Regions from separate parts of the Sinorhizobium numidicum genome, predicted to be linked through region 3. Evidence: predicted binding sites of a transcription regulator. Region 3 holds the regulator's gene; each other region holds the start of a gene.
The links. Region 3 encodes PhoB, which activates phosphate uptake and scavenging genes when phosphate is short. Its sites were predicted from a motif close to TGTCATNNANCTGTCAT; they were not measured.
Positions count from the first base shown of each region.

Region 1 (10,226 bases), on a different replicon from region 3:
AAACTGTGCCTGGCTCATATGGACCAGGGTGGCGTCATCGCCGCCCTCGAAATAAACCTCCGGTTGTTCGCAGACACTATCCTCGATAATGATGTCCAGCCCGTAGCATTCGCCGATCGGGGGAACAGCGCCGTGTGTGCAATCCGGGATCAACTGATCGAGCTCATGATCCGTGGCGAGCGTCAGCTCCTCGCCGAGTGCCGCTTTAAGTTTCCTGAGCTGCACATGGCGGGAAGCAGGCAGAATGGCCAGAAGATAGCCGTCGCGTCTGCGCAGCACGACGCCTTTGGCTAAGAAGCGGGCTGCGACGTGGCAGGCGCGCGCGGTAGACATCGATGATCTGGTCGGCCAATGCTCGACCAGATCGTACTCGACGCCCTTGCGATCGAGATATGCCTGGAGTGTCAAGGCAATGGTCACAATCCCACCCTCCCTAGGGCGAGACCTTCCATCGTGAGGCCCCGTGCTTGCGTCTCACGATGCTCAACCAGCTAATATAACACGTCGCGGCTCTCGCGTTCCAACTGTTCAATTCGCGGCGAAGGTTTGTGGCGCAATACCCTGTCCGCAAGCGGACCTCGCGGTCTTCCAATGGCCGTTTGGTTCAACAACCATCGATCTCCGCTGGGCCACCTCGGACCGGGCTTGAACAACCCTGTTGGCGTCCACGCATGGTTGGGGGCGTTGCCTCTAAGATGTGACAGCAATCGGACGCGGATCGGTCGTTCGCCAGAAAATAGGACATATGATCTGGACATGCTGACGCCGGTCGCTACGCGGGGCTGGGATTTCCCGTTGTCGATGGTCGCCAGTCGCTTGCGCTGCCCGCGGTGCGGTTCAAGGTCGATGACCGTCGTCTTCATGCCCCCGTCGGACAGCGACAGGCGGAGAGGGGCTGCGTGAGGGGAAGACGCGCTGACAGAGTTTGCGTAAGGCCACTGTCATCTCGCTGTAACAAACAAGACGCTAAATTAGCAGCCCGCACACATAAGACTCGGCCCCTCCCTAAACCGGAGAGGGCCTTCTTTTGTTTGCTAATCTGGAATATCGCGAAGCGGCTTCCGTCTCGGTGGCGGAGGCCGATGCTTCATGACTTGCTTTATCATGTCTGGATTCACGGTGATGGGGTATTGGTAGCCAGCGATACGCACGCGCACTATGCCGTTGTCATCGATCCAAACGGCCTCGCCGCGGATGCGGCGTCTGGTCCGGTGTGTATCAACCAAAAAAGTGCCCGTCGATCGGCGGGCACTGCAAAACTTCCTCGCTCCTGAGAAAGGATATCTTCGAACGCTGCAGCGTAGAGGAAATTCCCCCTTTGCTGTTGGTGAGAGCGTCAATGCTGCCTTTTCGCGGATCCGCGCGTTAATGGCGCATGGCCAAAGCATCTTCGAGAAAGCCTCCCGAGATCGCTCCGCTGGACCCAGTGCCGGCACGCGTCGAGCCGTTCTGTCGATGCTCGTAGGCAAGCCGCCAAAGAGGGCGGGTTGGGCCTTCGAGGAGAAATGGGATGGTTACAGGCTCGCCGTTCACGTCGAGCCGGGCAGGGTGCGGATCATTACGCGCAACGGCTATGACTGGACCGATCGCTTTCCGGCGATTGTGGCCGAGGCATGCCAACTTGGAGCGAAGACGGCTATCCTCGACGGCGAGGCCGTGGTGCTTGACGAGGAAGGGGCGGTCGGACTTCGGCATGCTGCAATGCGCCATTGGTCGCCGGCCGGCCGCGCGCGAGCGCGACGAAAGTCTCCTTCTCCGGACTGCCGCGTCTGATGATCGCGATTTCGGATCTCACAATCGACGACGTCAGGAAACTCGATTTCGCGAAGCTCGACGGGGCTGTGAAGGAAGCCTTGCCGATCGACGCCTCTACTATCCGCGGGCAGTTCGACGGCGTGCTGAAGCCGCGGGCCCTTGATGACATGCGGGTCGCATCCTCGAGCATAGCCAGCATCCGACATCATGCGGGTATCAGTTCGGTGTTCAAAGTCATCGAACGGGCCGACAGTCCTGCCGAACTCGACCGTTTCAAGTCTCTTGCGAAGGGATTGGGAGATCGGACGGACGGCGTCATACGGCTGTTTGGCAAAGGAGCAATCCGGCTCGCCGATCTGATGTTCGAGATCGCATTCGCGATAGCGTGGTGCTTCGGTGCCGCATGGACTGGCATCTCATTTCTTCTAAAACTTCGCCGACTTTTTCGATCTCGCACGGTGTAACGCTCGGCACGGCAAGCTGACTTGGCGAGCCTATGGTAGATGAGGCGTGGAATTTGCCCGCCGTTCCCGAGCTTCTGTTCAATGCTGCCGCAAGAGATCAGACAGCCGGCTTCGCCTCGAAGGGTTGCCAGATCGTCCGGTCGGTCTGTTCGGGATGGCGGTGCGCATGGGCAGGGCAGTGGTCGGTCAGCACGAGTTTCTAGGCGAGGATGGCCGTGCCGCGCATCGCCCCCGCACATGGCTGCAATGCTCAGAGCTATGAGCGCGGACACGGTTGTTGCTCCAGCCGCTTGAGCAGCGCGAAACGGAGGCACCAACCGTTCGATCAAACCTCCTGCGTCGCGCAGGTCGGCGTTGGCCTCTGTGGGAAGCGGAGGCGCGCTTGCCGCCGAGCGGTTGCGAAAAGCTGCGTTAAAAAGTCATACAATAATGCTGCGATGCAACTCCCCGCGGCTTGTCTGTGATAGTTTTATGACGGATAGTCGCGGCGTCGATAAGCGGAGGTCGTGATGGGTGAAAAGCGCAGAAAGCTGTACGAAGCATTGCTGGAAGGCGCGATGCAGGGCCATTCCGACAGGAACCTCTATGATTTCGTCCTCGAGCGTTGCCCGAAGACCTCGAGCAAAAAGCTCGTCCGCGCTTCTCTGTTGGCCCTGACCGATCCCGATCTCAAGGACCGGACTATTCTGAGCACGATCTACGCGTTAGCGATCAAGCATCGCCTGGACGAAGCGCGCGCCGATGAGATCGACGATGACCCGAGGGAGTTGGCGCCGTCAATGTCTGGCAAGCAGACGCCTTCGTCGGGAGAGGATTTGTCCGCGTGATGGGCGCAGCACGCATAGTGCAAACTGAGCGCGGCTAAATGCTCCGATGCAGCGGGTGTCACACACCCGTCGCATAAAAGGAGGATCAGTGCCCCGATTTTTCATACCGATGATCGCGGGAGGCTAAAATGATGCAGGGTCGCAGCTATCATATCCTCTTCCTTTCGCGCCGAAACTCTGCGCGCAGCATTATGGCACAGGCCATCCTCAACAAGATTGGCCAGGGCCGATTCCAGGCGTTCAGCGCCGCCGTCGATCCGGCAGAGGCGATCGAACCCATAGTGCAGGGCCTTCTGCGCGCGGCGGATCTTCCGATCGACGACGCTCGTCCCAAGCATTTCAGCGACTTTGCAGCCGCTGGGGCGCCTGAATTGGACTTCGTGTTCACTCTCAGCGACACAGCGGCCGGAGAGCCGCTTCCCGAGTGGCCAGGCCTTCCCGTCACGGCGCATTGGAGATGTGCTGATCCGGTTCTTGCCGAGGGCGAACTCTGGGAGAAGAGGCAGGCATTTGTCGATGTTATGTCGCAGCTCGAACGGCGGCTCGCCATCTTCATTAATCTTCCGTTTGAATCGCTTGATCGGATGAGCCTTCAAACGCAGGTGAGGGCGATCGCGGACCCGCCCAGTCCCTAGGATCAGGCGCGGAGGATCCTAAATTTCGGCCGCGGTCCGTCTTTCGGGTCAGGCCGATGCTGACTCTCCCGGCTGCCTCGTTACGGATAAAGATGTGCGAACCAACTTCGGTACCTGGTGCGCATTTGAAGCCACTAGCGGGAACACCGCTGGCCGATCCGGCGGCCGACGCATCGCTCTTGGGTGGCAGATCCTGTTTGCCGTGACATTCCGCTTCAGAGCACGCCGGCGAACAGTCGACTCTCCGACTCCCCGAGCCTGCGGACCATGCCGTCGATCAGAGCGTGCGAATATTGTCAGCAGAACTCTTGCCCGACCGATGATCCTGAGTAACGTCGAAGCTCACCTTTTGAGAAAGGCGACCGGCAGCATAACCTCCACCTGCCGGGGAGACCGCCGGAAAGGAACCGGAGTATCATCGGCCCAGGCTTGGGCACGCGACCGAGATTCGTGCCCTAGTTGCTCGGCATCATGACAGCTCTTGCCACCTGTTTCCTAAGGTGGCCGCCGGGCAGTGAGAAGGTGTTGCGGCAATCGCCGGACACCCGTTTGCTGCGAGGAGGTTGAGACATGTCACCAGATCGTTCTCGCTCTTTCGACACTCTCGTCCCATCCCCACCGCCGGAAACCATTCCGTCCGTCGCCGAGGATGGCCTGCGGCGTCGCCTCAAGCGCAAGCGCGCCTTGGCGACATCGCTTCTCGTCGCCATGGGCGTTGTCTTCGTGGGTACCCACTTCGTCACTGATCCCGGCATCGTCATAAGGCTGCTGCGCGCCACCGCCGAGGCGGGAATCGTCGGCGGGCTTGCCGACTGGTTCGCGGTGACCGCGCTCTTTCGACACCCGCTTGGTCTCCCAATCCCCCACACGGCGATCATCCCCAGCAGCCAGGAGCGCATCGGTCGAACGCTCGGCCGCTTCCTGGAGCGGCACTTTCTCACCGAGGAGGTGCTGCTGCGGAAGTTGCGGAGCGCCCACGTGGCGCAGCACTTCGCGGCTTGGCTGGCGGCCCCTGCGACCGCCCCGATCCTCGCCGAGACCGTCGCTGCGGCGCTGCCCTACGTCATTCGCACCCTGGACAATAGCGACCTGCAGGACTTCGCCCGGCGGACTGTCGGTGAGCAGGTGCAACAGGCCGATATAGCGCCCGTCATGGGCCGCGCCATCCACATAATGACGGCGAGCGGCGAGACGGACGTCCTGTTCGAGCGCGCCCTCGGCGTTGCCGCTGAATGGCTGGAGGAAAACCGAGAGCAAATCTTCCACCTGGTTCGGGAACGGAGTCGCTGGTGGATTCCCAAGACCATTGACCGCAAGATCGCCGACGCGATCGTCACCGGCTCCGCCGATCTTCTGAACAACTTGCGCGAGCCGGAAAGCGAGGTTCGGCTGAAGTTCCGCGAGGCGCTCACCCAGCTGATCGACGAGCTGATCAATTCGCCGGAGCAGCGCGAGCAGATCAACGCCTTCAAAAACCGCATCCTCGAGCACCCGGAAGTCCAGGCATGGATCGCAGCGGTGTGGCACGAGACCTCACGGACGGTGTTGGAAGACCTGTCTCAGCCGGCCTCGAAAGCGCGCATGGCGGTGGAGAAGCTCTGTCTGCTGGTCGGCCGGGCACTTGCGACCGACGAAGCAATGTTGAAGCACATCGACGCGTTTCTGGAGAAACTTGCCGTCTATCTTGTCTCCTGGCGTCACGAAATCGGGGCGTTTGTGGAAGAGGTGGTCAGAAGCTGGGACAGTCACACGCTCGTGGATCGCCTGGAGCTCGTGGTAGGCAGCGATCTGCAATATATCCGCATGAACGGCACCGTCGTCGGCGCCTTTGCCGGCTGCCTTATCTTCCTGGCTTCCCAACTGCTCGGTTGACCTCGCCTGTCCGCAGACGCGTGCGAGGCGGTCGTCCGAGCTCGCATTGATGGCGACTTCATTGGCGCCTCTGCAACCAGAGCCTGCAATTGCGCGCTCTGCGAAATGTGACAGGGTGATGACAAACTTGCGACAAAATTTGGTGTTCGACTAACCAATTCCAGCACGAAATCGTTAGATGCTCCAGACGACCTCAAAGGAGCGTGACATGGCGCTGCATCTCGTCACTGGCTTGGTAATCGGCGTCGCTGCAGGTCTACTTGTGCCAAGAGTCGCTCCTATCCTGAGGCCCTTTGCCAAATCAATGATCAAAGCCGGTGTGATAGCTTACGACCACGCAAGGGTGGCAGTAGCCGAACTCAATGAGAGCACCGACGACGCGATTGCCGAGGTCAGAGCAGAAATAGAAGAGGAACGCAAAGCGGCCGGCGGGCAACCCAGGTCCAAGGCTAGTTCCTGATCGTCGTAAGGCGGGGACCTCAACCAGGCGTCCTGACGGCGGGAAGAAACAAGGAGGCAACTTCAATGGCGATACTCGAAGATGCACTGAAAGGCGGGAACATTGTAACGGGCCTGGCGATCGGAGTCGGCGCCCTCGTTTTGGCGCCGCTCGCGGTCCCTCTGCTGCGTCCGATCACCAAGACGTTTCTCAAGGCGGGTCTGGTTGCCTACGATCAAACCCGAGTCGCCGTGGCCGAAATGAACGAGAGAGCGTCCGACCTCGTCGCCGAAGCCAGATCGGAAATGGCCGAAACTGCAGCCAACGCAACTCCGCCTGCGCCGGCGGCCAAGCCCGCACGCACTACCAGCTAGTCTGAGCGTTTTTGTCGCCGTGATGGCTTTGAGGGCCACCACGGCGCGCGAAGCGTTGCCCATAGGAATTCCCTGAGGGCGATGATCGATTTGTATTCGCTGTAAAGCCGCGAGCCACCGGGGTAGTCTGCGATGCACACCTTCGCCGAGCCTGGGAGGCCCAAAGCCTCCAGCCGCATCGCAGTCTCCATCGTCCCGATCCACGCGTCCGTGCCGGGACGTGCCCGGCTGAAGGTCGGCGGCTTGCAAGGATCAAGCGCGGTCAAAGACCTGCTTGAACGCGGAGGCCGTGCGGCGCCGGGCGTGTCCAGCCTCACCGGTAGCGATCTGACCGGCACAATCCTCGTCGAGTTCGAGGCAACGTCAGATCTCGATGCCATCATCGACCACCTCGCAGCTTTGTTGCGCGGCGAGATCGTCGCGCCAAGCGATGCACCACATCGCGAGTGGCACGCAGTGTCACCCGGCCGACTGAGTTCCATGCTCGAGGTTTCGGCGGATGCAGGACTGTCGAGAGATAATGCCCTCGGGCGCTTGGCGAGCATCGGCCCCAATGTCCTCGACTCCATCCAGCCACGGTCGAGCACAACCATTCTTGCGGGCCAGTTTGAAAGCTTGCCGGTGGCAATGCTTCTTGGCGCAGCTGCGATCTCGATTCTAACAGGTGGCGTGCTTGAAGCCGCCGCGATCGTCGCGGTCGTGGGCTTGAACGCCGCCATCGGCTATCAAACCGAAAGCCGCGCCGAACGGACGATCCAGGGCCTCGGAGCGAAGGGGTCGCGAACCGCACAGGTTACACGCGAAGGCGTCACTGCCACCATCCCGGTTCAGCAGATCGTTCCTGGCGACATCATCTCGGTGCAACGGGGCGACGTCGTCCCGGCTGATGCGCGCCTTGTGAACGCACAGGCCTTAAGTGTCAGCGAAGCGATGCTGACGGGTGAAAGTGCACCCATTTCCAAGACTGTCGGCACCATCAGAAGGTCGATGGTGCCTCTCGGCGCGCGTTCGAACATGATCTACCGCGGAACGATCGTGACGGGAGGTAGCGGACATGCGATCGTAGTGGCCACGGGGTCGCTCACGCAAGTGGGACAGATCCAGCGGCTTGTCGGCGCAACACTCACCCCCGAGACGCCCATCCAACGGGAGCTTAAGAACCTCGGACAATGCCTGGGGTGGCTGACCTTGGGCGCATGCGCATTCCTTGTGTTAGTGGGAGGGCTGCGTGGCCTGGGTGTTCTCCAGATGGCGCGCTCGGCGCTTTCCGTTGCCGTCGCCGCGGTTCCTGAAGGTCTGCCGATGGTGGCGACCACCACGTTCGCTCTCGGAGTTGAAAGGCTGCGACGCGAAGGTGTTCTCATTCGCAAGCTGGATGCTATCGAGACGCTTGCAGCGGTACGGGTTGCGTGTTTCGACAAGACAGGCACGCTCACCTTCGGCCGCATCTCTGTCGAGACGATCAGGATCGGCGACAAGGCTTACCCGATCAATGACGTCAGGCGAAGCGGCGCGGACCCGCAGGGCCCATTGCGCAGCCTGTTGGAAACTTGCTGCCTTTGCAACGACACGGAGATTGTTCGGGCTGACAAAGGACTGCACTTAAGCGGCTCGCCCACAGAGAGCTGCCTCATCGAGGCGGCTCTCGATAGCGGCGTGGACGTTGCCTCCTTGCGAGGGCGTTTTGCCCGAATATCGGTCCAGCAACGAAGCGAAGTGTCTCGCCTCATGGCAACGCGACATATGACGGAAGACGGGATGCTGATCGCCATGAAAGGAAGTCCGGACGAGGTCCTCCGGCGCTGCGGCGCAGAAATCCGGCCGGACGGCACCCGGCGAGAACTCACGCCGGATCGACGCGCCGCCATAGAAAAAGCAAATCTCGAAATGGCATCTCGGGCTCTGCGCGTCCTCGGCGTTGCGCGCAAGCAGACGAGCGGCTCCAAGCCGACTGCAGAGGACACCCAGGATCTCGTCTGGCTGGGGCTGGTGGGGATGGCCGATCGGTTGCGGCCAGGTGTCAGCACTCTGATGGGCAGACTGCACGAGGCCGGTATTCACACGATTATGCTGACCGGCGATCAAAAGGCGACAGCCGCCGCCGTCGGCGAGCGGGTCGGACTGAACGGCGGAGGTAAACTGGCGATCGTCGATTCGACGGAGATCGAGGGCATGAGCTCGGAGGAGTTTGTGCTGACCGCTCGGCGTGCGCAGGCGTTCAGCCGGGTCAGCCCTTCCCAGAAGCTTGAAATCGTTCGCTCCCTTCAAGAAGCGGGGGCGAGGGTGGCGATGATCGGCGACGGAGTGAACGACGGACCTGCATTGAAGGCCGCGGACGTCGGCATTGCCATCGGGCGGGACAACATGAGTGCAGCCAGGGAAATCGCGGACGTCATCATCGACGCCGACGGCCTTGGCGGCCTCGCGCCGGCCATAGAGACAGGCCGCACGACCCGGCGGAACATCCGCAAGACTCTTCGCTATCTGATCAGCACCAATTTGAGCGAGATCATGCTGGTTCTGGCGGGCACTTCAATCGGCATGCGAGCACCTTTCACGCCGATGCAGCTTCTGTGGATCAACCTGATCTCGGACGTATTGCCCGGGATCGGATTGACGATGGAAGCGCCTGAACCCGACATCCTTCGACAGGCTCTGGAGAAAGGCGACTCTGAGATCTTGCCGGGCAGAGAATTCGGCAGCTTGACCGCCCAAGCCACAATCATGGGCGGCGCGGCGATGGCAGCGGGTCTTTTCGGCGCGTTCCGCTATGGACTGGATTCGCCGCGCACGAGAACCATGACTTTCGGAAGCCTGGTCATCGCCCAGCTGCTTCACGCCATAACGTCGCGATCCGATTCCGAGAGTATCTTTGGTCCGAGGTCGAGGCCGCCCAACCATGCGCTTTCATTGATCATTGGCGGATCAATGGCCGTTCAGACCGCAGGCCTGTTCGTGCCGTTCTTAAGACGACTCCTCGGGATCGCGCCGATTACTGGAATAGACGCCCTCATTACCCTTGCCGGCGGAACCCTTCCATTCCTCACCATGGAATGGATGAAGTCGGGGCGTGATACCGTCGAGACGGACCTTGTGTGGACCCGCAAGACGGAGCGAACGGTCCTTCCCGGCGACGCGGCACCACCCCCTAAGCGGCGATCGCGATGAGTTCTTCCTCTTCCCGGTGTACCACTGCAGGCAATGGGTACGACCTCGGCCGCATCATTGAATCGACGGCCGCGCGAAGTATCGGTTCGCCAAGGACTTCCGCCAGATGGGCAATGGGATGTCCGCCGAAGAGGAGAGGCAGAAGCTTTGCCACCAGGAATACAACATCCGTGTCGCACGCCCTGCCACTGTCAACACCCAGGGCAAGGGGATGAGCAGCGGACGACCCAACCGCCAACCCCGGAATGTTGCGGCATGCAGCGATCGGATCGATGCCAACATCGTGCTCGATTACCAGGCTCGCCGCGGTTGGATTGACCGTGACGCTCAAGACGCCTTCGGCACGGAGAAGCCTTTGCTGCAGCTCAGCAAAAAAAGCGGTCTGATGGCGTGCGGCGGGAATCTTGATCCGCAGACGGCCCGGTGTGTAGTGAACGATCTGGGCGTTCAATGTAGGTACCTCTAGCTTCATGCGATTTGATGCCTGCCGCTCGAGGCGGGCGTTTCACGGAGCTCAATAATAGGTACACGTGAAGGCCTGATGACAGTCGCGGGCACCATCGGGCAGCCGGCGTCGCCGTCGCGGGCGTCAGTGATCGCTTGGACCCTCGGAAGTGGGAGCTGGGACCTGTCGGAATCGTGCGATGCCTGGATACGCACCGAACGCAATTGCACTGGTGGAAGGCTCTTTG
Region 1 is NZ_CP120367.1:87,827-98,052, forward strand. Features, by position in the region: gene PYH37_RS00420 (aminoacyl-tRNA deacylase) at 1-420, opposite strand, end outside; partial or broken gene PYH37_RS00425 (ATP-dependent DNA ligase) at 1,376-1,735, shown strand; gene PYH37_RS00430 (hypothetical protein) at 1,773-2,219, shown strand; gene PYH37_RS00435 (hypothetical protein) at 2,729-3,046, shown strand; gene PYH37_RS00440 (arsenate reductase/protein-tyrosine-phosphatase family protein) at 3,175-3,681, shown strand; gene PYH37_RS00445 (DUF445 domain-containing protein) at 4,252-5,553, shown strand; gene PYH37_RS00450 (DUF5132 domain-containing protein) at 5,762-6,013, shown strand; gene PYH37_RS00455 (DUF5132 domain-containing protein) at 6,079-6,366, shown strand; gene PYH37_RS00460 (cation-translocating P-type ATPase) at 6,499-9,534, shown strand; gene PYH37_RS00465 (HMA2 domain-containing protein) at 9,515-10,006, opposite strand.
Region 1: a site for PhoB is predicted at 3,103-3,119, ahead of PYH37_RS00440 (arsenate reductase/protein-tyrosine-phosphatase family protein). Genes of this name have one in related genera too.

Region 2 (10,226 bases), 1.6 Mb from region 3:
GTGACCGAATGCACCGGTGGCGCCCGCGCGCTTTCCGGCGACGATCTCGCCGACCGCTATCACACCCATTGCGATCCACGCCTCAATGCCGACCAAGCCCTGGAACTTGCCTTCCTGCTTGCCGAACGCATGAAGGGCGGCCGCGATGAAAAGAAAATGGTCGTGAACGGCTGACGCGTTGAGAGACGGCGTGATCTACTGAATGTTTCAAAGTGCTGCAGCGATGTTTGTGCGTCTGAACAGACGCATGGCGCTGTAGTTTCAAAATTTCTGTATCTCCGCCGTATCTTCTGAATTTGACAGAGCCGGGGCAGCCGCTAAAGCTGGCCCGGCTTTTCATTTGGGGAGAGAGCATGTCGGAAATTCATGAAGGCGGCTGCCTTTGCGGCGCTGTTCGTTTCAGAGCGCGCGGAAAACTCAGGGAACTGATCTTCTGCCATTGTTCGCAATGCCGGAAGCAGACCGGGCTCTACTATGCAGCAACGAATGTGCTGAACAGCGAGATGGATGTTGAGGGGGGCGACAACATCACCTGGTATCGTTCCAGCAGCGAGGCACAACGCGGGTTTTGCCGGCATTGCGGGTCGGCGCTGTTCTGGAAAGCGGATGGTCTCGACTACACCTCGATCCTGGCCGGGACATTCGATGCGTCGACCAAGCTCGAGCCCGGCTATCATATTTTCTGCGCGGACAAGGGCGATTATTATGAAATCGGCGACGACCTGCCGCGCTTCGCCAAAGTGCGTAGCTAACGCCTATTCGCTTCACTGATGCAGTACCGCGGCGCGGTTGAAGGCGCTCGCCAATGCTTCGAACTTGACCGCCTGCCAGAAGGCGTATTCCTCGATCAGCCGGGCGCTCAGCCAGAACCGGCCGCGCGTACGGTCATCTGCCCTGCCGAGAAAGCCTGCTGCTTCAGCGCGAGCGAACAGGCGGCGAACATGCGTGTTCGATATGAGGTAATGCTCCGCAAAGCTTGCTAGATTCACGTTGATCCAGACCTTGCCGTCGACGGGCGTGAGGCTCGTCGGGCGTGCCATGAGGTCGTCGAGGAGCACGCCGCCGGACTCGGACCAGACGAAGATCGCAACGCCTTCGGGCGGTCGCGTCCATTTTGCGTCGGAGAGGAGACGTCGGGCGGCGAGCGGTTGGGCGCGCTCGAAGATCGTCCCGTCGGCCTCGACACGTTTCACCCTCGTTCCGCCGTCCAAAAGATCCAGCGTGCTCATCTGGGCAGTGAACCAGAGTTGCATGGCCCGCTCGCTGAGCTCCGTCGGCTCGAGCGGTCGCGTTCTCTTCGTCCGTCTCCCGTCGGCGGTACGAAGCAGCTTGTAGGCGACGAGTTCCGCGAGGAAAGCTGCTGTGGTATTGCGGCTGGCGCCGCCAGTATCGCGCATGAATTTCAGCAACCGCGCGGCCGTGATGCCGGACTCGGGATTGGTGCGGTCCCGCTCCAGGTGCAGGGCGTAGGCGGCCTGTGTGAGCATCCACTTCTGGTGGGAGGCGACCATGCGCGCGACGCGCGGAAAGAGATCGTTCACCGAAATCAGTGTGCGGGCGCCCGCCTGCAAGACTTCAAGGAATTCGGGATTTTGCAGAAGCGCATCCGCCCCGAAGCCGGGCGGACCTTTCTCGCCGACGTCTTCCTTCTCCGCAACCCGCTGCATTTGTTGCGCGTGCCCCCACCTTTACGCACCGGAAGCTGCGATCGCCCCTTGTTCCGATGCAGTGCAACCCCGCTACGGTTGCTTCCAACTTTCCTATGTTATCCTCAACGTGCAAGCCCATTGTTTTGTTTCAAGCTAAATTCCAGGCCCGGCTCGACCTGAGCGTGCGTGCCTTTGTCATTGTACAAGCACCGGTTGCTGACATTTGACGCCGGTGACGCGGACATCGGCCTCGCCGACACGGACGCCAACCAGTAGCAGCAGGTTATAGAGCAGCTGATCGACAGGGGCGGTGGCGGCGCCGAGCGTTTGTGCAAGGGCTTGCGTCAGCAATGTCGGAGCTCCGAGTGATAACAGATCACCCACATTGATTCGCGCGTCAAGATTGCCCAGCAGGGTCTTCGTCGTCGAGGAAAGAATGTCCTTGGTCGAAACGCTCTTTATTGTGTGCGATGCAACCTCGTTCGGGCTGAACGTCAGGCGGGAGGCCTGCAAGTTTTTGGCTTCGACATGGGCGATGGCGTCGATCTTGATCGGACCGTCAAGAATGCGGGCTCGCGTCACCCGCGCATCGGACGAGAAGCTCGCGAGAACCGTCGGGTCGACATCGCCGAGCGCGATTTCCGCTATGCCTGGCACCGCGTCGACAACAACGGCAGCGTTCTCCGGGGTCCCGCCATAACAGCGGATGTCGGACAGTTTCGCTTCGGCATGCGCAAGCTCCACATAGACCGGCAGGCGGATGCGGGTTCCCGCGAGAGCCGCGAGGCCATCGACCGTTACCTCGACTGCCAGGCGGGTCTGAGCGGTGCGCACCGCGGAGCCGGGCGTGCCAAGGCGATGGCTGGGCGTCGCGACTGGCGGTTCCCCGATTGCGAGCCGGACCTTCGCCGATGCGATGCCCGGCAGACCGGCAATGGCGTCGAGCGCAATCTGGTGATCGCCGTTGGCAATTGCCGCGGCGGCCGAGACGATCTGTAATGCGTTCACTTTCATCGCCCAATCCGAACCGGCATCGACGCTCAGGCTCTTTTTTGGATCGATGTTGAGTATCTGCGCCAACGTGAAAGTCTGCTTATTGCCGGCGGTGGCAAGCTCGATGCTCTTGAGTGCAGAAGTCACGGTGCCGGAAAGCCCTGGAACGAGGCGCAGTGACCCGAGCAATTGCGGCATCGTCAAATCGGCTGTCAGCACGTCTTCGTAGGACGCCGTCGTCAGGCTAAGACGGGTTGCGAGGATCTTGAGAAATGGCTGGATATCGATATCGGCGTCAATCAACGCCTCGTAGTCCATGACCTTGAGTGAAATGGTCGTTCCGAGCATCTGGCCGAGAACGGCGTTCAGCAGGCCGCCATTAAGGCTGGCGAGGCGGGACCCGACGGAAAACGCCGCCACCTTTGAACTCGCCGCCGTTCCGACGACGCTCAGGTCCGGCGGGTCGCTGAACATGGCTGCGAGATAAAGAATGCCCTTTTTCTCGAGCGTGACCTGCACCGCGTCGGCGGGCACGGCATCCTTGATGAAGCGCTGCCCCGCATCGATCGCAGGGTCGGGGGCATAGCGCCCGCGGGCGATCGTGGCCACGCCCTTGGCGGCCGTTTCGACCTCGTTCGGCAACACCTTGCCGTCGGGGGTCATCAGGCCGGCAGAGGTCGATACGGCAAAGGCCATCCCATTGCTCTTGAAGTGACCCAAAACCGCCTGTTCGGCCGAGCCGACATTGGCGGCCGCCGCGATTGCCGCGAGGTCGGCTACGGACTGCAACTCACGCTTTTGAAGCGTGAGATAGCCGTAATCGATACCGAGCCCCATCGACGTGATCAGGAGCGGCATGACGAGGGCCGCCGAGATGCCGATGTTGCCGCTCCGGGACTTGAGGTATTGCCGCATCGTGGTGTCGGGCATGTTAGATCCCTCCCACGCGTATGGTCGCGTAGCGCTCGATCTGCTCGCCCGGCAATGCGAAGGTGAAGAGCTTCCAAATGGGGAGATCGCTGGCGTCGTAGGTGATGGTGACGGTAAACTGGTTCGCGTTGTTGGCGTCGTCGCGGACGCTGACATTCATCCGCGAGGACCGGATGAAAGTCTGGTTCATCGTCGTGCGACGGATGTAGTCGGTTGCAAGTCGCTCCCGTTCTTCTTCCGAAAGGCCCGCTATCGCCGTGCGCGCGGCATCGGCGGCGATCTGCTGGATGGAGTGGGCGGCGCTGAGATAGATGCCATAGGCGACCAGGGTCAGCACGCACATGAAAAAGAGCGGGGCAATAACGGCGAATTCGATGGCGGCTGCACCCTTGCGGCTGCCAAGTAGGCGCTTCAGAACAGGCATGGCAGGATCTCCGAGTATCTTAAATCTGCAATAGCTTGCAATATCCCTGCACCTATAAGGTGCGACCTAAATCGTTAATTTTCTCATACTATTTCAACTTATTGTAATGGCTTGAGTTTTCTGCATTTTAGTAAATATGTACTCGCCTTTTAATTGATCTCGGTGCGGGCTTTGCCACATTTGGGCCAACGCCGCGCATTGCGCAGCATGGTCGAAAAAGGGCGCGGCCACGGGATGCCAGTAGCAGCAGGAAGCGGAAGGGCGGACGGAAACGCGCCCGGTTTCAATCACGATCGGCAGGTCGCTGGTGTTGCGTCAACTGGCGATTGAGGCTTGCAAGATCGGAACGCAGCTCGGCGATTTCGCGCAGCAGAACATCGTCGATCTTGTGGTGAAGCGCGATCAATTCGACTTCGGATTTCAGGTTGACTTCGTAGTCTTTCGAGGCGGCGAAGCGATCGCGTTCGGCTTGCCGGTTCTGCGACATCATGATGATCGGCGCTTGTAGCGCGGCGAGCATCGACAGCACGAGATTGAGAAAAATATAGGGGTAGGGATCGAAGGCGTGTCGTACGAAGAGGATCGAATTTATGGCGACCCAGCCCGCGAGAAAGGCGCCGAAGCTGACGATGAAGCCCCAGGAGCCGCCGATACGGGCGATACTGTCGGCAAGGCGCGCTCCGAAGGAAGACGGGTGACAAATTCCGCGTTCGTATCCGTCGCGACGGTGCGCCGTTCTTTTGCATGCCTGAGGATGCGGCGCTCGATTTCGGTCAATTCGCTGATCGGTTTGCCTAGAACCCGAGAAATGTCGTTGAGATGCGGCATGCCTACCTCCGAAGCGTGATTCGGAAGCATCTTTAATTCAAAGTGTTGCCCTTGTGCGGCTGAACGGACGCTACGAGCCCGTTTGGAACAGCTCGGCATGGGATTTGAAGAAGCGGTCGGTGCTGTAACGCTTGCCGAACATCATGTCGTGCTGCAGGAAACGGTAATCGCGGAGCGATGCCGGTATCTTCGGCTGCCGCGACCATTCCGCGACGGCCTTGCCGTTCTTGCGGATCAGCATGTAGCGGTCGAGGACGCGGAAGTGATCGTGCACCTTGCCGAGAAACCCAGTGTAGTAAGGGTGCTCGTAGCCGGCGTGTTTCAAGATCTGATGGGAAAGGAAAGCCGGACTGATGGTGCCGATATTCTTCTTCGGGCCGGTCTTATTCGACCAGACGACGAGCGGCGTTTCGTGCTGCGCCTTCATCTGATCCTTCGGCCCCTTGCGCTCGGCGGTTATGTCCTTCATGTATCCGGTACTCGTGTAGACCGTGTTGAGGGGCGGCAGATGGTCACCGAAGAGGACGATGATCGTCTCGCGGTCCCGCTGCTTCGCCCAGTCCATCAGCATCTTCAGGCTGTCGTCCGCTTCCTTGATGCCTTGCGCATAAGTGGCGAGCACCTGCCGGTCACCTTCGGGCAGATTGCCCTCGACCTTGATAGTATTCTTCGCGTAGCGGTTAGGCTCGTAGGGGCCGTGGCCCTGCAGCGTCACGGCGAAGAAGAAGAACGGGTCGTTCAAGGCGTCCGCCTGGCGAATGATCTCCTTCGTCAGCGATTCATCCGAGGCGAAGATCCCGCGCTTCTGCATCGCCGGCATATTCTCTTCCGACTTGAACATGTCGAAGCCGAAGGCCTTGTAAACGGCAGTGCGATTCCAGAACCAGCCCTGAAAAGGGTGGATGGCGCGAGAGACGTAACCTTCACCGCGGAAGAACGTCGCGAGCGAAGGGATCGGATTGCGGATATACTGCTGGTAGGGAATGCTCCCGTAGGGGAGGAACGCGTTCGAAAAGCCGGTCAGAGCCTCGAACTCGACATTGGCCGTCATGCCGCCGAACTCCGGCGAGAAGACGTTGCCAGCCTGCATTTCTCGGACCGTCGGCATCGGGTCAGGCGTCAGCTTCACATTCGGAAGGCGGGTCGGATCCCAGAAGGATTCGCTCATCAGCACGATCACATCCGGTTTGCCGCGATGGCTCGTTCCGGCGGGCAGGGGCTTCACCGGGATGCGGTCGATCGCATCCGCCATATAACCGGCCGGAGCGCTGACATTTGCCATCGGAAGATTGATCGCGAAGGCGAGCGCGAACCCATTGTGACGGTAGTTCTCTGTCTGATCCCACATGATGGGGACGACCCGCAGCCGGTCGCGGATCCAAGAGAATTGGTTGTAGTCCATGATGTTCCAGAAGGCGACGAGCAGCGGCAGAGCGAAGGCAATGCGAGCGAGACGTTCCTTGCGCGTCAGCTTGGGAAAGTTCTGCCAGGCGTAGCGCAGCAGAAGGCCCCCGGTTACGACCGTGGCAATCAGTCCGACCACGACGCCGACAGCGGTCCAGGGCCGATCCTTCACGAGAACCGGCATCAGTTCCATGATTTGCCGGCCGAAAAGGAAATCGGTCGGATAAAGCGGATCGGACAGGAAGACCTGTTTCTGCTGGCAGATGAAGGCCGGCACAATGGCAAGCGGCGCGACGAGGAGTGCAGCCTTGTGCTCACGACCGAAGGCCGCATCAAGTGCAAGCATAACGAGAAAAAAGGCCGCAATGGTCGTCCAGGCCGGGCGCATCGGGTCCATAAAATAGGCGGCGGTGTCCGAAAAAGACTGGCGTACGATGAATTCGACTGTGAAGACAAGCGCTGCCGCCATGAAAAGCGAGAACAGCGCGCTGCGTGTACCTGCCAGCGTCTTTGCGTGCCTCGCGGAAAAGCCAAGCCTATCGACATAGACCTGAGAACGTTTCGCGGCGGCGGAATCGATACTGGCCAACAGGTTCTCCAATTTCATAAATCTGTCGTTCAACTGTCATACGACTGTCATCTTGAACAGGGGATGAATGGCGAAACGTGGCCGCCAATCCCAATGTTCCATGCGCTGTCAAAGGACCGCCGCGAAGCGGCGTAAGAGCCGGGAAACGCATAATTTTTTGGGATTTTTAGCGCCGATAACGATTGGGTGTGGGTTTTTGGTGGCAGGATGCGCTAAGAACATGGCTTACGCCGAACGCATTCGTTGAGAAAATACTGACAGGCACGCTCATGACCGCACAGATAGCCGCTCCTTCAACGCTACGGATCGCCGTCGCACAGCTAAATCCAACAGTCGGCGACATCGCCGGCAACCTGGCAAAGGCGCGCGAGGCGCGGGCCGACGCAGCGCGCCAGGGCGCCGATCTGCTACTGTTCACCGAACTTTTCATTTCTGGCTACCCGCCTGAGGATCTCGTTCTGAAGCCGGCCTTTCTGAAGGCCTGCCTCCAGGCGGTCGAGAAGCTCGCGGCGGAGACGGAGGACGGCGGGCCCGGTGTCGTCATCGGGTTCCCGCGGCGTGCCGGCTCTCTCCGTCACAATTCGGTGGCGGTGCTGGACGCCGGCAAGATCATCGCGATCCGCGACAAGGTCGACCTGCCGAACTACGGCGAATTCGACGAGAAGCGTGTGTTCGACACCGGCGAAATGCCGGGTCCGGTCAACTTCCGCGGCGTGCGCATCGGCATTCCGATCTGCGAGGACATCTGGGGCGATCTCGGCGTTTGCGAGACGCTGAAGGAGAGCGGCGCCGAGATCCTGCTCTCTCCGAATGGCTCGCCTTATTACCGCGGCAAGGTCGACGTCCGCCACCAGGTGGTCCTGAAGCAGGTGATCGAAACCGGCCTGCCGCTGATTTACGCCAACCAGCTCGGCGGCCAGGACGAACTGGTCTTCGACGGGGCAAGCTTCGCCTTTAATGCCGACCGGTCGCTTGCCTTCCAGATGAGCCAGTTCGAGGAGGCAGTTTCGATCTGTGAGTGGAGGAGAGGCGAGGACGGCTGGGCCTCGTCCAACGGGCTGCAGTCGCGCTTGCCGGAAAGCGAGGAGGCGGACTATCGCGCCTGCATGCTTGGCTTCCGGGACTACGTCAACAAGAATGGCTTTAAGAACGTCGTGCTCGGCCTTTCGGGCGGCATCGATTCGGCGATGTGCGCGGCGCTGGCGGTGGACGCGCTCGGGGAAGAGCGTGTGCACACCATCATGCTGCCTTATCGCTATACGTCGCAAGAGTCGCTGAAGGATGCCAAGACCTGCGCCGAGGCGCTCGGCTGCCGCTACGACATCATTGCAATCGAGGAGCCGGTCGAAGGATTCCTCGATGCGCTCTCCGATGCGTTCGAGGGAACGGAGCCCGGGATCACCGAAGAGAACCTCCAGAGCCGCACGCGCGGGACGATCTTGATGGCGATCTCCAACAAGTTCGGCTCGATGGTGGTGACGACCGGTAACAAGTCGGAGATGTCGGTAGGCTACGCCACCCTTTATGGCGACATGAACGGCGGCTTTAATCCGATCAAGGACCTCTACAAGATGCAGGTCTATGCTCTGGCACGCTGGCGCAACGACACCATGCCGCAGGGCGCACTCGGCCCCTACGGCGAAGTCATCCCGCAGAATATCATCGACAAGGCGCCGTCTGCCGAGCTGCGGCCCAATCAGACCGACCAGGACTCGCTGCCGCCCTATCCGGTGCTCGACGACATTCTCGAATGCCTGGTCGAGAGGGAAATGAGCACCGAGGAAATCGTCGCCCGCGGCCATGACGTGGCGACCGTGCATCGCATCGAACATCTCCTTTACATCGCCGAATACAAGCGCCGACAGTCGGCGCCGGGCGTGAAGATCACCAAGAAGAACTTCGGCCGCGATCGACGCTATCCGATCACCAACCGCTTTCGCGACAGGGGCTAACCATGCGCAGTTCGGTGGAGATCTTCGACATCGACACCGGCGAGACGCGCGTCGTCTGGCAGACGGAGCGGCTCGTGGAGGCACCGAACTGGTCGCGTGACGGAACGTTCCTGATCATCAACGGCGAGGGCCGCCTTTACCGCCTTCCGATCGACGGCTCCGCTCCGCTGGAAATCGACACCGGTTTTGCCGGTCAATGCAACAACGACCACGGCATTTCCCCGGACGGGCGGACGCTCGTCATCAGCGACAAGACCGAATTCGGCAAGTCGGCGATCTACCTCCTGCCGATCGAGGGCGGTGCGCCGCGTCTTGTGACGCCGAACCTGCCGTCCTACTGGCACGGCTGGTCGCCGGACGGCGGCAGCCTGGCCTATTGCGGGATCCGCGATCAGGTTTTCGACATTTACACGATCTCGGTCGATGGCGGCGAGGAGCGTCGCCTAACCCATGGCGAAGGTCGCAACGACGGGCCGGACTGGGCGCCAGATGGGCAATGGATCTATTTCAACTGCAGCCGCACCGGCCGCATGCAGATCTGGCGGGTCAGGCCTGACGGCAGCGATGTCCAGCGGATCACCGACAGCCCTTATGGCGACTGGTTTCCCCACCCGTCTCCAGACGGCAGGCATCTGCTCGTGCTTTCCTATGACGGCGATGTTTTCGACCATCCCCGCGATCTCGACGTGCGGCTCCGTCTGATGAACCCGGAGGGTGGCGATGCGCGCGTTCTGCTCGAGCTTTTCGGCGGCCAGGGAACGATGAACGTTCCAAACTGGGCGCCATCTGGACGAGCCTTTGCTTTCGTACGCTATTACCCGGAGCAATAAACACCGGCCCGTCGGCAGCAGACCAATATGGCTAATCCGGTCGACGGTGGCGTCAGATGCGCGGCAGATTGTAAGGAGTGATCACTTCGACGGCGGAAAGATGTCGGCCTGTGGGGGCCGCCAGTGCGCCACGACGTTCCATGATGGCGCGAAAGGCCGTGCGAGCGTCCGTCTTCAGATCGTGATGCAGCACGAAGTGGACCTTGCCCCCTTTCAGCAGTTCGAGATTATCCTTGTCGAGGTCATGGGCGACGAAGAGCGTACAGGTGCGCCCCAATTGCCGAAATGCGGCGAGCACCGCGCGGTTGCCCCCGCCGATCGAATAGACGGCGTTGATCTCGGAGTGGCGGATCAAGGCATCCAAGGCGAGGGCGCCGGTTTCTTCGTTCTTGCCATAGCCTTCGCTGATCTCGACGACGGCGATCAACGGATAATGTTCACGCAGCGTGCGGCGAAAGCCGATCTCGCGCTCCTCTTCTCCGCGAAAGCGGCTGCTTGAAATCGTCACCAGCACGGTCGCCGGCTGCCCGGAGAGGCGCTCGCCGATCAGATAGGCGGCGGTTTCGCCCGCCGCACGGTTGTCGGCTCCGGCGTAGGCCGTTCTCGCGGAGTGCGGAAGGTCGGTAA
Region 2 is NZ_CP120368.1:2,077,328-2,087,553, reverse strand. Features, by position in the region: gene PYH37_RS21180 (class II 3-deoxy-7-phosphoheptulonate synthase) at 1-174, shown strand, start outside; gene PYH37_RS21175 (GFA family protein) at 354-752, shown strand; gene PYH37_RS21170 (hypothetical protein) at 765-1,667, opposite strand; gene PYH37_RS21165 (pilus assembly protein TadG-related protein) at 1,845-3,572, opposite strand; gene PYH37_RS21160 (TadE/TadG family type IV pilus assembly protein) at 3,574-3,996, opposite strand; partial or broken gene PYH37_RS21155 (DUF1003 domain-containing protein) at 4,280-4,824, opposite strand; gene PYH37_RS21150 (LTA synthase family protein) at 4,895-6,817, opposite strand; gene PYH37_RS21145 (NAD+ synthase) at 7,087-8,769, shown strand; gene PYH37_RS21140 (TolB family protein) at 8,772-9,599, shown strand; gene PYH37_RS21135 (LacI family DNA-binding transcriptional regulator) at 9,652-10,226, opposite strand, start outside.
Region 2: a site for PhoB is predicted at 6,852-6,868, ahead of PYH37_RS21150 (LTA synthase family protein). Genes of this name have one in related genera too.

Region 3 (10,226 bases):
CCCGCATCGCATCCAACAAGAGCGGCATCGGCGTTTTCGGTCTCTCCTTCTACGAGAACAATGCCGACAAGCTGAAAGTCGCGACGGTCAACGGCATCGTTCCTTCGACCGAAACGATCGCTTCCGGCGAATATCCGGTATCTCGCCCGCTGTTCTTCTACGTGAAGAAGGCCCACATCGGAGTTATTCCGGGCCTGAAGGAATATGTTGAGTTCTTCATCGATGATCAGATGATCGGCCCCGACAGCCCGCTCGCCGATTACGGTCTGGTTGCCGCACCGGACGCCGAACGTGAGGAAATCCGTAAGTCCTTCGAAGCTGGCAACATGCTCTGATTGAACATACGCCCCGGCGCAGTCATGTGCTGCTGCGCCGGGGCATGCGCTCATTTTGATTGCCGGCGATGACATTGCCGGGGAGATGTGCCGATGAGTACTTCGCTCCTTCTTTTGATTATTGTTTTGATCGGTTTCATTGCGTATTTTGCCGGACGCGCGCGCTCCTTCGCGCGGTCGAACGGCAAGCTTGCGAGTTTGCATTCTCTGCCGGGCTATCACGGCAGTTACGTCGCGATCTGGGCTGTGTTGCCGGCGACACTCGTGCTCGCCGCATGGCTGATCGCCTCGCCCCTTTACGTCGATTACAGCGTTCGTGCGACCTTTCCGGACGCGGTGCAAGGCCAGGGTGGGGCAACGGTCCAGCTTGCTCTCGGTCAGGTGAAGTCCGTAGCCGCCGGCCTCGACCGCCTGACCGCGGCGGAAACGGCAGCTCTCGAAAATGGCTCGGCCAACCTGCGTGAGACGCTCGCTGCCAAGGGTATAGCGCTTGCCGGCGAAGGTGAGTCCTACATGCTCAAGGCCGCTCAGCGGTTCAATACGATAAGCACCTACAGCCGTTGGCTGATGAGCGCCGTCGTGCTTCTCGTCGCCCTTGCCGGCGGCCTTTATGCGGTCCGCAACATCAGCACCCGCTTCCGCGCCCGCAATCAGGTGGAGCGCGTCATGCTCGCCGCCCTTATCGTCGCGTCGTCCATCGCCGTCCTGACGACGATTGGCATCGCCGGCTCGATGCTTTCTGAGGCGGGTCGCTTTTTCAGCATGGTGTCACCTACGGAATTCTTCTTCGGCACGGTATGGGACCCGCGGTTCGCCGCGGCCGGCAGCGGCGGCGCGTCGGGCCAGTTCGGCCTGCTGCCGCTTCTTGCGGGCACGCTCTACATCGCCTTCGTCGCCATGCTGTTTGCCGTTCCCATCGGGCTGTTCGCGGCGATCTACATGGCCGAATATGCAAGCCCGCGGCTGCGTTCGACGGCCAAACCGCTTCTGGAGGTGCTCGCCGGCATCCCGACGATCGTCTACGGTTTCTTTGCGCTCGTGACGGTCGGCCCGTTCCTGCGCGACATCTCGGCGCAATTGAACGGCCTCCTCACCGGCAACTACCAGAACTTCATCCAGGGGCAGAGCGTGCTTACCGCCGGCATCGTAATGGGCATCATGCTCATCCCCTTCGTCTCGTCGCTCTCCGATGACATCATCACCCAGGTTCCCCGGGCGCTGCGGGACGGTTCGCTTGGCCTTGGCGCCACGCGCTCGGAGACAGTTAAGAAGGTCATTCTCCCCGCCGCGCTGCCCGGCATCGTCGGCGCGCTGCTGCTGACCGCCTCCCGCGCCGTCGGCGAGACGATGATCGTTGTGCTGGCGGCAGGTGTCGCTGCGCGCATGCAACTGAATCCCTTCGAGCCGATGACCACGGTGACCGTCAAGATCGTCCATCAGCTAACGGGCGACCTCGAGTTCACCTCGCCGCAGACGCTGGTCGCCTTTGCGCTCGGCATCACGCTCTTTGTCATCACGCTTTGCCTCAACATCTACGCGCTCTATATCGTCCGCAAATACCGGGAGCAGTACGAATGACCGACCTTGTTTCGCCTCCGGTGAGGGTCTCCACCCGGCCGGCCGAGACCCGCCGCGACATCGGCATCAAGCGCCGTTATGCCGCAGAGCGCCGGTTCCGCGTCTATGGCCTCAGCGCCATCGTGCTCGGGCTTTTCTTTCTGGCGCTGCTTCTCTCGACCGTTGTTTCGAAGGGTTACACCGCCTTTCTGCAGACGACGATCACGCTGCCGATCGAATTTTCCGAAAAAGTGATCGATCCGAAGAACGAGCGAGCGACCGATCCGAAGCAATTGTTGACGGCGAATTATCCGCTGCTCGTTCGCGACGCCCTCGTCAAGCAGCTCGGCATCGATCCGAAGAAGCGGCCGCTGGTCAAGCAGGCGACCGACATGGTCTCGGCGAGTGCCCGGACACAGTTGCGCGATCTCGTCGTTGCCGATCCGTCGGTTATCGGCAAGACGGTGCCGGTAACGCTGCTTGCCGAAGCGAACATCGACTCCGCCTTCAAAGGCCAGATCGACCTGTCGGTGAACGAATCCAATCGCAAGGTCAAGGACCAGCAGGTTGCCTGGATGAACCAGCTCGCCGAGGCGGGCGTGCTGAAGAAAAGCTTCAACACTGGCATCTTCACCTTCGGGGCATCGAGCCGTCCGGAGGCGGCCGGCGTCGGCGTGGCGCTCATTGGCTCGCTCTACATGATGCTGATCGTTCTCGTTCTGTCGCTGCCGATCGGCGTGGCCGCCTCTATTTACCTCGAGGAGTTCGCGCCGAAGAACCGTCTCACCGATCTGATCGAAGTCAACATCAACAATCTCGCGGCCGTGCCGTCGATCGTCTACGGCCTTCTAGGTCTCGCCGTCTTCGTGAACTTCGCCGGGATGCCGCGTTCGGCTGCGCTCGTCGGCGGTTTGGTGCTGACGCTGATGACGCTGCCGACGATCATCATCGCGACGCGCGCGGCGCTCAAGGCCGTGCCGCCGTCGATCCGTGCCGCCGCGCTCGGCCTCGGCGCATCGAGGATGCAGACGATCTTCCATCATGTACTGCCGCTCGCCATGCCCGGCATCCTGACCGGCACGATCATCGGCCTGGCGCACGCGCTCGGCGAAACGGCGCCGTTGCTGCTGATCGGCATGGTCGCCTTCGTGGTGGACTATCCGGGCTCGCCGCTCGAGCCCTCCACGGCGCTGCCCGTGCAGATCTACATGTGGGCGAACGAGGCGGAGCGTGCCTTCGTGGAACGGACGTCGGGGGCGATCATTATTCTCCTGATCTTCCTGGTGTTCATGAATCTCGGCGCAATTCTGTTGAGGCGTCGCTTTGAGCGCCGCTGGTAGTGGGGTAAGGACTATGAACATGCTGTCGGAAGCTAAAGTGGAAAAAGCTCTGGACCTGAAAATGAACACAGTGCCTTACAAGATGATCGGCAAGGATGTGTCGGTCTATTACGGCGAGAAGCGCGCGCTCTTCGACGTCAATCTAAACATCCGCGAAAACACGGTCACGGCCCTGATCGGCCCGTCCGGCTGCGGCAAGTCGACCTTCTTGCGCACCCTGAACCGGATGAACGACACGATCGAGAATTGCCGGGTTAGCGGCAGGATCACGCTCGACGAAGACGACGTTTACGATCCGAGCATCGATGTCGTTGAACTCCGCGCCCGCGTCGGCATGGTATTCCAGAAACCGAACCCGTTCCCGAAGTCGATCTACGAGAATGTCGCCTACGGCCCCCGCATTCATGGTCTTGCCCGCACAAAAGCGGAATTCGACGAGGTCGTGGAAACGAGCCTGCAGAAGGCGGGTCTCTTCAACGAAGTGAAGGATCGTCTGCATGAGCCCGGTACCGGCCTATCCGGGGGCCAGCAGCAGCGCCTCTGCATCGCGCGCGCGGTTGCCGTCAGCCCGGAAGTGATCCTGATGGACGAGCCGTGCTCGGCGCTCGACCCGATCGCAACGGCCAAGGTCGAGGAACTTATCCACGAGCTGCGCGCCAATTTCACGATCGTCATCGTGACGCATTCGATGCAGCAGGCCGCACGCGTTTCGCAGCGCACCGCCATGTTCCACCTCGGCAACCTCGTCGAGGAGAACGATACCGACAAGATGTTCACCAATCCGGATGACCAGCGCACCCAGGACTACATCATGGGCCGCTTCGGCTGATGCCGGAGCCACGTCCGAACGCAAAACCTGAACGCGCCTGCAAGGATCGCCGACCATGTCCACGCACATTATGTCCGCCTTTGACGAAGAACTGAAATACCTGACGCGCCGTATTTCGGAAATGGGAGGCCTCGCCGAGCAGATGGTGGCGGATTCCGTCCGAGCGCTGGTGAACTCCGACCTCGCACTGGCCCAGAAGGTGATTTCCGATGACGCGATGCTCGACGACGCGGAGCGTCAGATCGGCGAAAAGGCGATCATCACCATCGCCAAGCGCCAGCCGGTCGCCTCCGATCTCCGCGAGATCATGGGCTCCATTCGCATCGCGGCGGATTTGGAACGGGTCGGCGACCTCGGCAAGAACACTGCGAAGCGCGTCATCGCGGTCGCCGGCTCCGGAATCCCGCGCAAGCTCGCCCGCGGTCTCGAACACCTGGCCGAGCTTGCTTTGGTCCAGCTCAAGGAAGTTCTCGACGTTTACGCCTCGCGTTCGCCGGAAAAGGCAAACAGCATCCGTGAGCGGGACGAGGAGATCGACGCGATCTACACCTCGCTGTTTCGTGAGTTGCTCACGTACATGATGGAAGATCCGCGTAATATCACGCCTTGCACGCATCTTCTTTTCTGCGCCAAGAACATTGAACGCATCGGCGATCATGCAACGAATATCGCCGAAACGATCTACTACATGGCGACGGGTGCCCAGCCGGTGGGTGAACGGCCGAAGGATGACACGACCTCGACGCTGGGTTCGGTCACCGACTGAGCGCGGCTGAGCGTGCCACGGGGCATGCGTCAATCTTGCTCCGGTCGCGCTTCCGCACCGCACTGCCGTGGCACTCGCGTTCCAGCGGGATGAGGACAAGCATGCGCGGTTTTCCGCCCGCATCCCGCTCCAACTTATGAGGACCGATCGTGATTTTTGTTGTTTCGACCCAACTCATCGTGGTCCAGGTAAGGAGTCGTAGCTGAATGTTGCCGAAGATAGCAGTTGTCGAGGACGAGGAAGCGCTGAGCGTGCTGCTGCGTTACAATCTCGAGGCCGAAGGTTTCGAAGTCGATACGATCCTTCGTGGCGACGAGGCGGAAATCCGCCTGCAGGAACGCTTGCCCGACCTTTTGATCCTCGATTGGATGCTGCCCGGCGTCTCGGGCATCGAGCTTTGCCGCAGGCTGCGCCAACGACCCGAGACGGAACGTCTGCCGATCATCATGCTGACGGCGCGCGGCGAGGAAAGCGAGCGGGTGCGGGGTTTGGCGACCGGGGCCGACGACTATGTCGTCAAGCCGTTTTCGACGCCGGAACTGATGGCCAGGGTCAAGGCGATGCTGCGGCGGGCCAAGCCCGAGGTGCTTTCGACGCTTTTGCGCTGTGGAGATATCGAACTCGACCGCGAAACGCACCGCGTTCATCGCCGCAGCCGCGAAGTCCGCCTCGGGCCGACGGAGTTCCGTCTGCTGGAGTTCCTGATGTCCTCGCCGGGGCGTGTCTTCTCCCGTTCGCAATTGCTGGATGGCGTGTGGGGACATGACATCTATGTCGATGAACGCACCGTCGACGTGCATGTCGGCCGCCTGCGCAAGGCGCTGAACTTCTCCAATATGCCCGATGTGATCAGAACGGTGCGCGGCGCAGGCTATTCGCTGGAAGGCTGAGTTCTTCCCTCATCAGCTCTACTGCGTGGTCCTTAAATCGGAGCCGATCTAAGGATAAAACCATGCAGCAGTTCAGAGTGCCGCAGCGACCTTTGTGCGTCTGAACGGCGCCGTAGGTAAGAAAAAGGGGCCGCATGGCCCCTCTTCGTTTGACTTTGCGAAATCCTAGCGGATACGCCGGCGCTCGGCGGAAGGCTGATAGGCGAGCCGCGCATGATAGCTGCAATAGGGCGAGGCTTCCGGTGAGTCGTTGCCGCAGAAGTGAAACTCTTCCTTCAACGGGTCGCCGATCGGCCACTTGCAGGTGCGCTCCGTGAGTTGCGTCAGCTCGAGGCGGCGCGACATCGGCACAACAACGTTCGGAGCGAGGGCGAGATTCTGGTCGGCCACCAGATCGACCGCAACTTCCTCCTTGAGCACGGTTGCGCCGGCAGTGCGGGTGACGGTCCGGGTGGTGACGCGCGCGGCATAGTTCGGCGCGCGGGGTGCCGATGTGGTCCGCTTCGGACGAGCCGCGGCAGTCGTGCCGCCGGCCTTGGCGCGGCCCGGCAGGCTCAGCCGGTGCACCTTGCCGATGACCGCGTTGCGGCTGACACCACCCAGCTGCGCCGCAATCTGACTGGCGCTTAGGCCCTCGGACCATAGCTTCTTCAGTTTCTCCACCCGCTCGTCAGTCCAGTTCATCTGCACTCTCCGTTCTCGGCGTTGGGATGGCAGAATCCATCACCGGCCTCCGGAAAAATCCCGGAGTTACAACGCGATAACACTTTTGGTGACTAGGTCCGCCGCATGCGTCTAGTAATTGAATATTAACCTACTGGCAGGGTGACTCCGTGGCAAGAGTCGCGGGAATCGCGCCGAATCGTTTTCGCACTTTTCCCCAACTTGCTGTCGGACCGTTGCATTTTTGCAAGCCCTGCCGAGCGATTTTTTCGCGCTGCGGAATCGGCGCCGGCGAAGCGGCTGCAAGCCTTGGTTTTGTTGACATTGCGGCGTGAAATGGGAATAGTGCCTGCGCCGCCGCAAGGCGGCATTTTTGATTTTATCGGACCGGATATGTCCGATAGCAAATGCCGACAGATCGGAAGGAGAAGTTCGCCATGGCCGCAACAACGCCGCTCTACGACACCTATTTGCGCGCGCCGTTGCGTTTCGAGCGAGGCGAAGGCGTTTGGCTGATCGCAGAAGACGGCACGCGCTATCTCGACTTTGCCGCCGGCGTCGCCGTCAATTCGCTCGGCCATGCCCATCCGCATCTTGTCGAGGCGTTGAAGGCACAGGCCGAGAAGGTCTGGCATCTTTCCAATCTCTATGAGATTCCGGGGCAAGAGAGCCTGGCGCGTCGGCTGACGGCGGTGACTTTCGCGGACCGGGTGTTCTTCACCAATTCGGGCGCGGAGGCGCTTGAATGTGCGATCAAGACGGCGCGCCGCTATCATTTCGCCAAGGGGCACCCGGAAAAGTTCCACATCATCACGTTCGAGGGCGCCTTCCACGGCCGCACGATTGCGACGATCGCCGCCGGCGGTCAGCAGAAGTACATCGAAGGTTTCGGACCGAAGGCGCCGGGCTTCTATCAGGTGCCGTTCGGCGATCTCGCCGCGGTCAAGGATGCGATCACCGACGAGACGGCAGCGATCCTGATCGAGCCGATCCAGGGCGAGGGTGGTATTCGCCTGGCGTCGAAGGAGTTTCTGCAGGAGCTGCGCGCGCTCTGCGACGAATTCGGCCTTCTGTTGATCCTCGACGAGGTCCAGTGCGGCGTCGGGCGTACCGGCAAGCTCTTTGCTCATGAATGGGCCGGTATCCGGCCGGACATCATGGCGGTCGCGAAAGGAATCGGCGGCGGTTTCCCGCTTGGAGTCTGCCTTGCGACCGACGAGGCGGCTGTCGCGATGGTGGCCGGTACGCACGGTTCCACCTATGGCGGCAATCCGCTGGCAATGGCAGTCGGTAACGCGGTTCTCGACGTCATCCTGGCGGAGGGTTTTCTCGACCATGTTCGCGACGTCGCACTCGTCTTCCGCCAGGGCCTCGCTTCGCTAAAAGATCGCTTCCCGGACGTGATCGAGGACATTCGCGGAGACGGGCTGATGCTTGGCATCAAGGCGAAGATACCGTCCGCCGACCTGCTGCAGGCGATCCGGGCCGAGAAGCTGCTTGCCGTTCCGGCGGGCGAAAACGTGTTGCGCCTGCTGCCGCCGCTGATTACGACCGCGGCGGAGGCCCGAGAAGGGCTGGCACGGATCGAGCGCGCCGCCGAAGCGGTGAGAAGCAAAAGCGGCAATGCCGCAGCCTAGGTTATGCTGCGTTCGGGTTGAATCAGACCCGTAAGCGTGATCGATTCCCGGTTTTTACCACAGGAAATACAGTATTATGACTGGCACCAGACACTTTCTCGATCTCTCGGCCATGACGGCCGCCGACCTCCGGACGATCATCGACGATGCCCGCGTCCGAAAGACGGCGACCAAGGCCGGAACGGCCGAAAAGCCGCTCGCCGGCAAGATGCTCGCGATGATTTTCGAGAAGCCGTCCACGCGTACGCGCGTCTCCTTCGATGTCGGCATGCGTCAGCTCGGCGGCGAGACGCTGTTTCTCTCCGGGACCGAAATGCAGCTCGGCCGGGCCGAGACGATCGGAGATACGGCCAAGGTCCTGTCGCGCTATGTCGATGCAATCATGATCCGCACGACCGATCATCGTCGGCTGCTGGAACTGGCCGAGCACGCGACCGTGCCGGTCATCAACGGGCTGACCGACGACACGCATCCCTGCCAGATCATGACCGACATCATGACCTTTGAAGAGCACCGCGGGCCGGTAAAGGGCAGGACGATCGCCTGGACGGGCGACGGCAACAACGTGCTCCACTCGCTGATCGAGGGATCGGCCCGCTTCGGCTACCGGATGAACATGGCCGTGCCGCTCGGCTCCGAGCCCGGGGACAAGTTCCTCAACTGGGCGCGCAACAACGGCGGCGAGATCCTGCTTTGCCATGAGGCGGAGCAGGCCGTCGCGGGCGCCGATTGCGTCGTCACCGACACCTGGGTGTCGATGAACCAGGAACACCGCGCCCGCGGGCACAACGTCTTCCAGCCGTATCAGGTCAACGAAGCGCTGATGAAACACGCCGCGCCGAACGCCCTGTTCATGCATTGCCTGCCGGCACATCGTGGAGAGGAGGTCACCGACGAAGTCATCGATGGCCCGCAGTCCGTGGTTTTCGACGAGGCGGAGAACCGGCTGCACGCACAGAAATCGATCATCGCCTGGTGCATGGGCATCGTCTGAGGCGGCATTGGATCGTCCGGAGAACGCCGCCGCGATCGGGGCGGCACGGAAAGGCTATTGAATTCGCAGTGCCGCGACACGATCTAGGCGGCATGGGCGGTTGCGGCGATTGCCGCTTAGGACCGCTTACCACTGTGCGATTTGGCGACAGCGCGTTTGCGAGCGCCTCGGCGAGATGCACAGACCTTCTGGACAAATCCGTTCACAGCGGGATCAAATAAGATAACGGGCAGGTTGCGCCGGGGCACGTCAGTGTTTTCGGCGCGGCCCTCGCCCGGACACAAGGAGCAAGCGATGACAGAAACAGCACCGGGACTTGGTGAGTTCGATTTTGCCGGTGACGACCATGTCGTGCCCTTCCAGGTCGAAGAACTGGACGTACGCGGCCGGGCTGTCCAGCTCGGACCGATGCTGGACGCTATCTTGGAGCGGCACAACTATCCGCTGCCCGTGGCGCGGCTCGTCGCCGAGACAGTTGTACTGACTGTCCTGCTCGGCACATCGCTGAAATTCGAGGGCAAGCTGATCGTGCAGACGCAGAGCGACGGGCCGGTCGATCTCGTCGTCGCAGATTTTTCGACGCCGGATCGTGTCCGCGCCTATGCGCGCTATAGCGACGAGGCTTTGGCCGCGGCTGAGCAGGGGGGGCGCACGGAGCCGCACCAGCTTCTCGGAAATGGCATCCTCGCGTTTACCATCGACCAGGGCGCTCATATGCAGCGCTATCAGGGTATCGTCGAGCTTGACGGTGCGACGCTCGAGGAGATTGCAGGGGTTTATTTCCGCCAGTCGGAACAGATCCCGACCAAAGTACGTCTCGGCGTCGCCGAACTCCTGGATCGCGACGAGAACGGCAAGCCGCGGCACCGCTGGCGCGCCGGCGGCATGGTGGCGCAGTTCCTGCCCGACGCGCTGGAGCGGATGCGCCAGCCGGACCTGCCGGGGGGTGATGGCGACGAGGGTGACGACGAAGGTCTGTTCGAGGAGGACGATCTCTGGGCGGAAGCCAAGGTGATGGTCGAGACGATCGATACCGACGAGCTCACCGATCCGATGGTCGGCACCGAAAGATTGCTATATCGCTTGTTCCATGAGCGCGGCGTTCGCGTGTATCAGCCTCAGGCGGTCTATGATCGCTGCAGTTGCTCGCGCGAGAAGATTCGCAACGTCTTGGCGGGGCTCGGCAGCGACGATATCGAGAGCAGCATCGAGGAT
Region 3 is NZ_CP120368.1:520,933-531,158, forward strand. Features, by position in the region: gene PYH37_RS13585 (substrate-binding domain-containing protein) at 1-335, shown strand, start outside; gene pstC (phosphate ABC transporter permease subunit PstC) at 429-1,913, shown strand; gene pstA (phosphate ABC transporter permease PstA) at 1,910-3,232, shown strand; gene pstB (phosphate ABC transporter ATP-binding protein PstB) at 3,246-4,061, shown strand; gene phoU (phosphate signaling complex protein PhoU) at 4,117-4,827, shown strand; gene phoB (phosphate regulon transcriptional regulator PhoB) at 5,034-5,717, shown strand; gene PYH37_RS13615 (GcrA family cell cycle regulator) at 5,883-6,401, opposite strand; gene PYH37_RS13620 (aspartate aminotransferase family protein) at 6,818-8,017, shown strand; gene argF (ornithine carbamoyltransferase) at 8,094-9,011, shown strand; gene PYH37_RS13630 (Hsp33 family molecular chaperone) at 9,306-10,226, shown strand, end outside.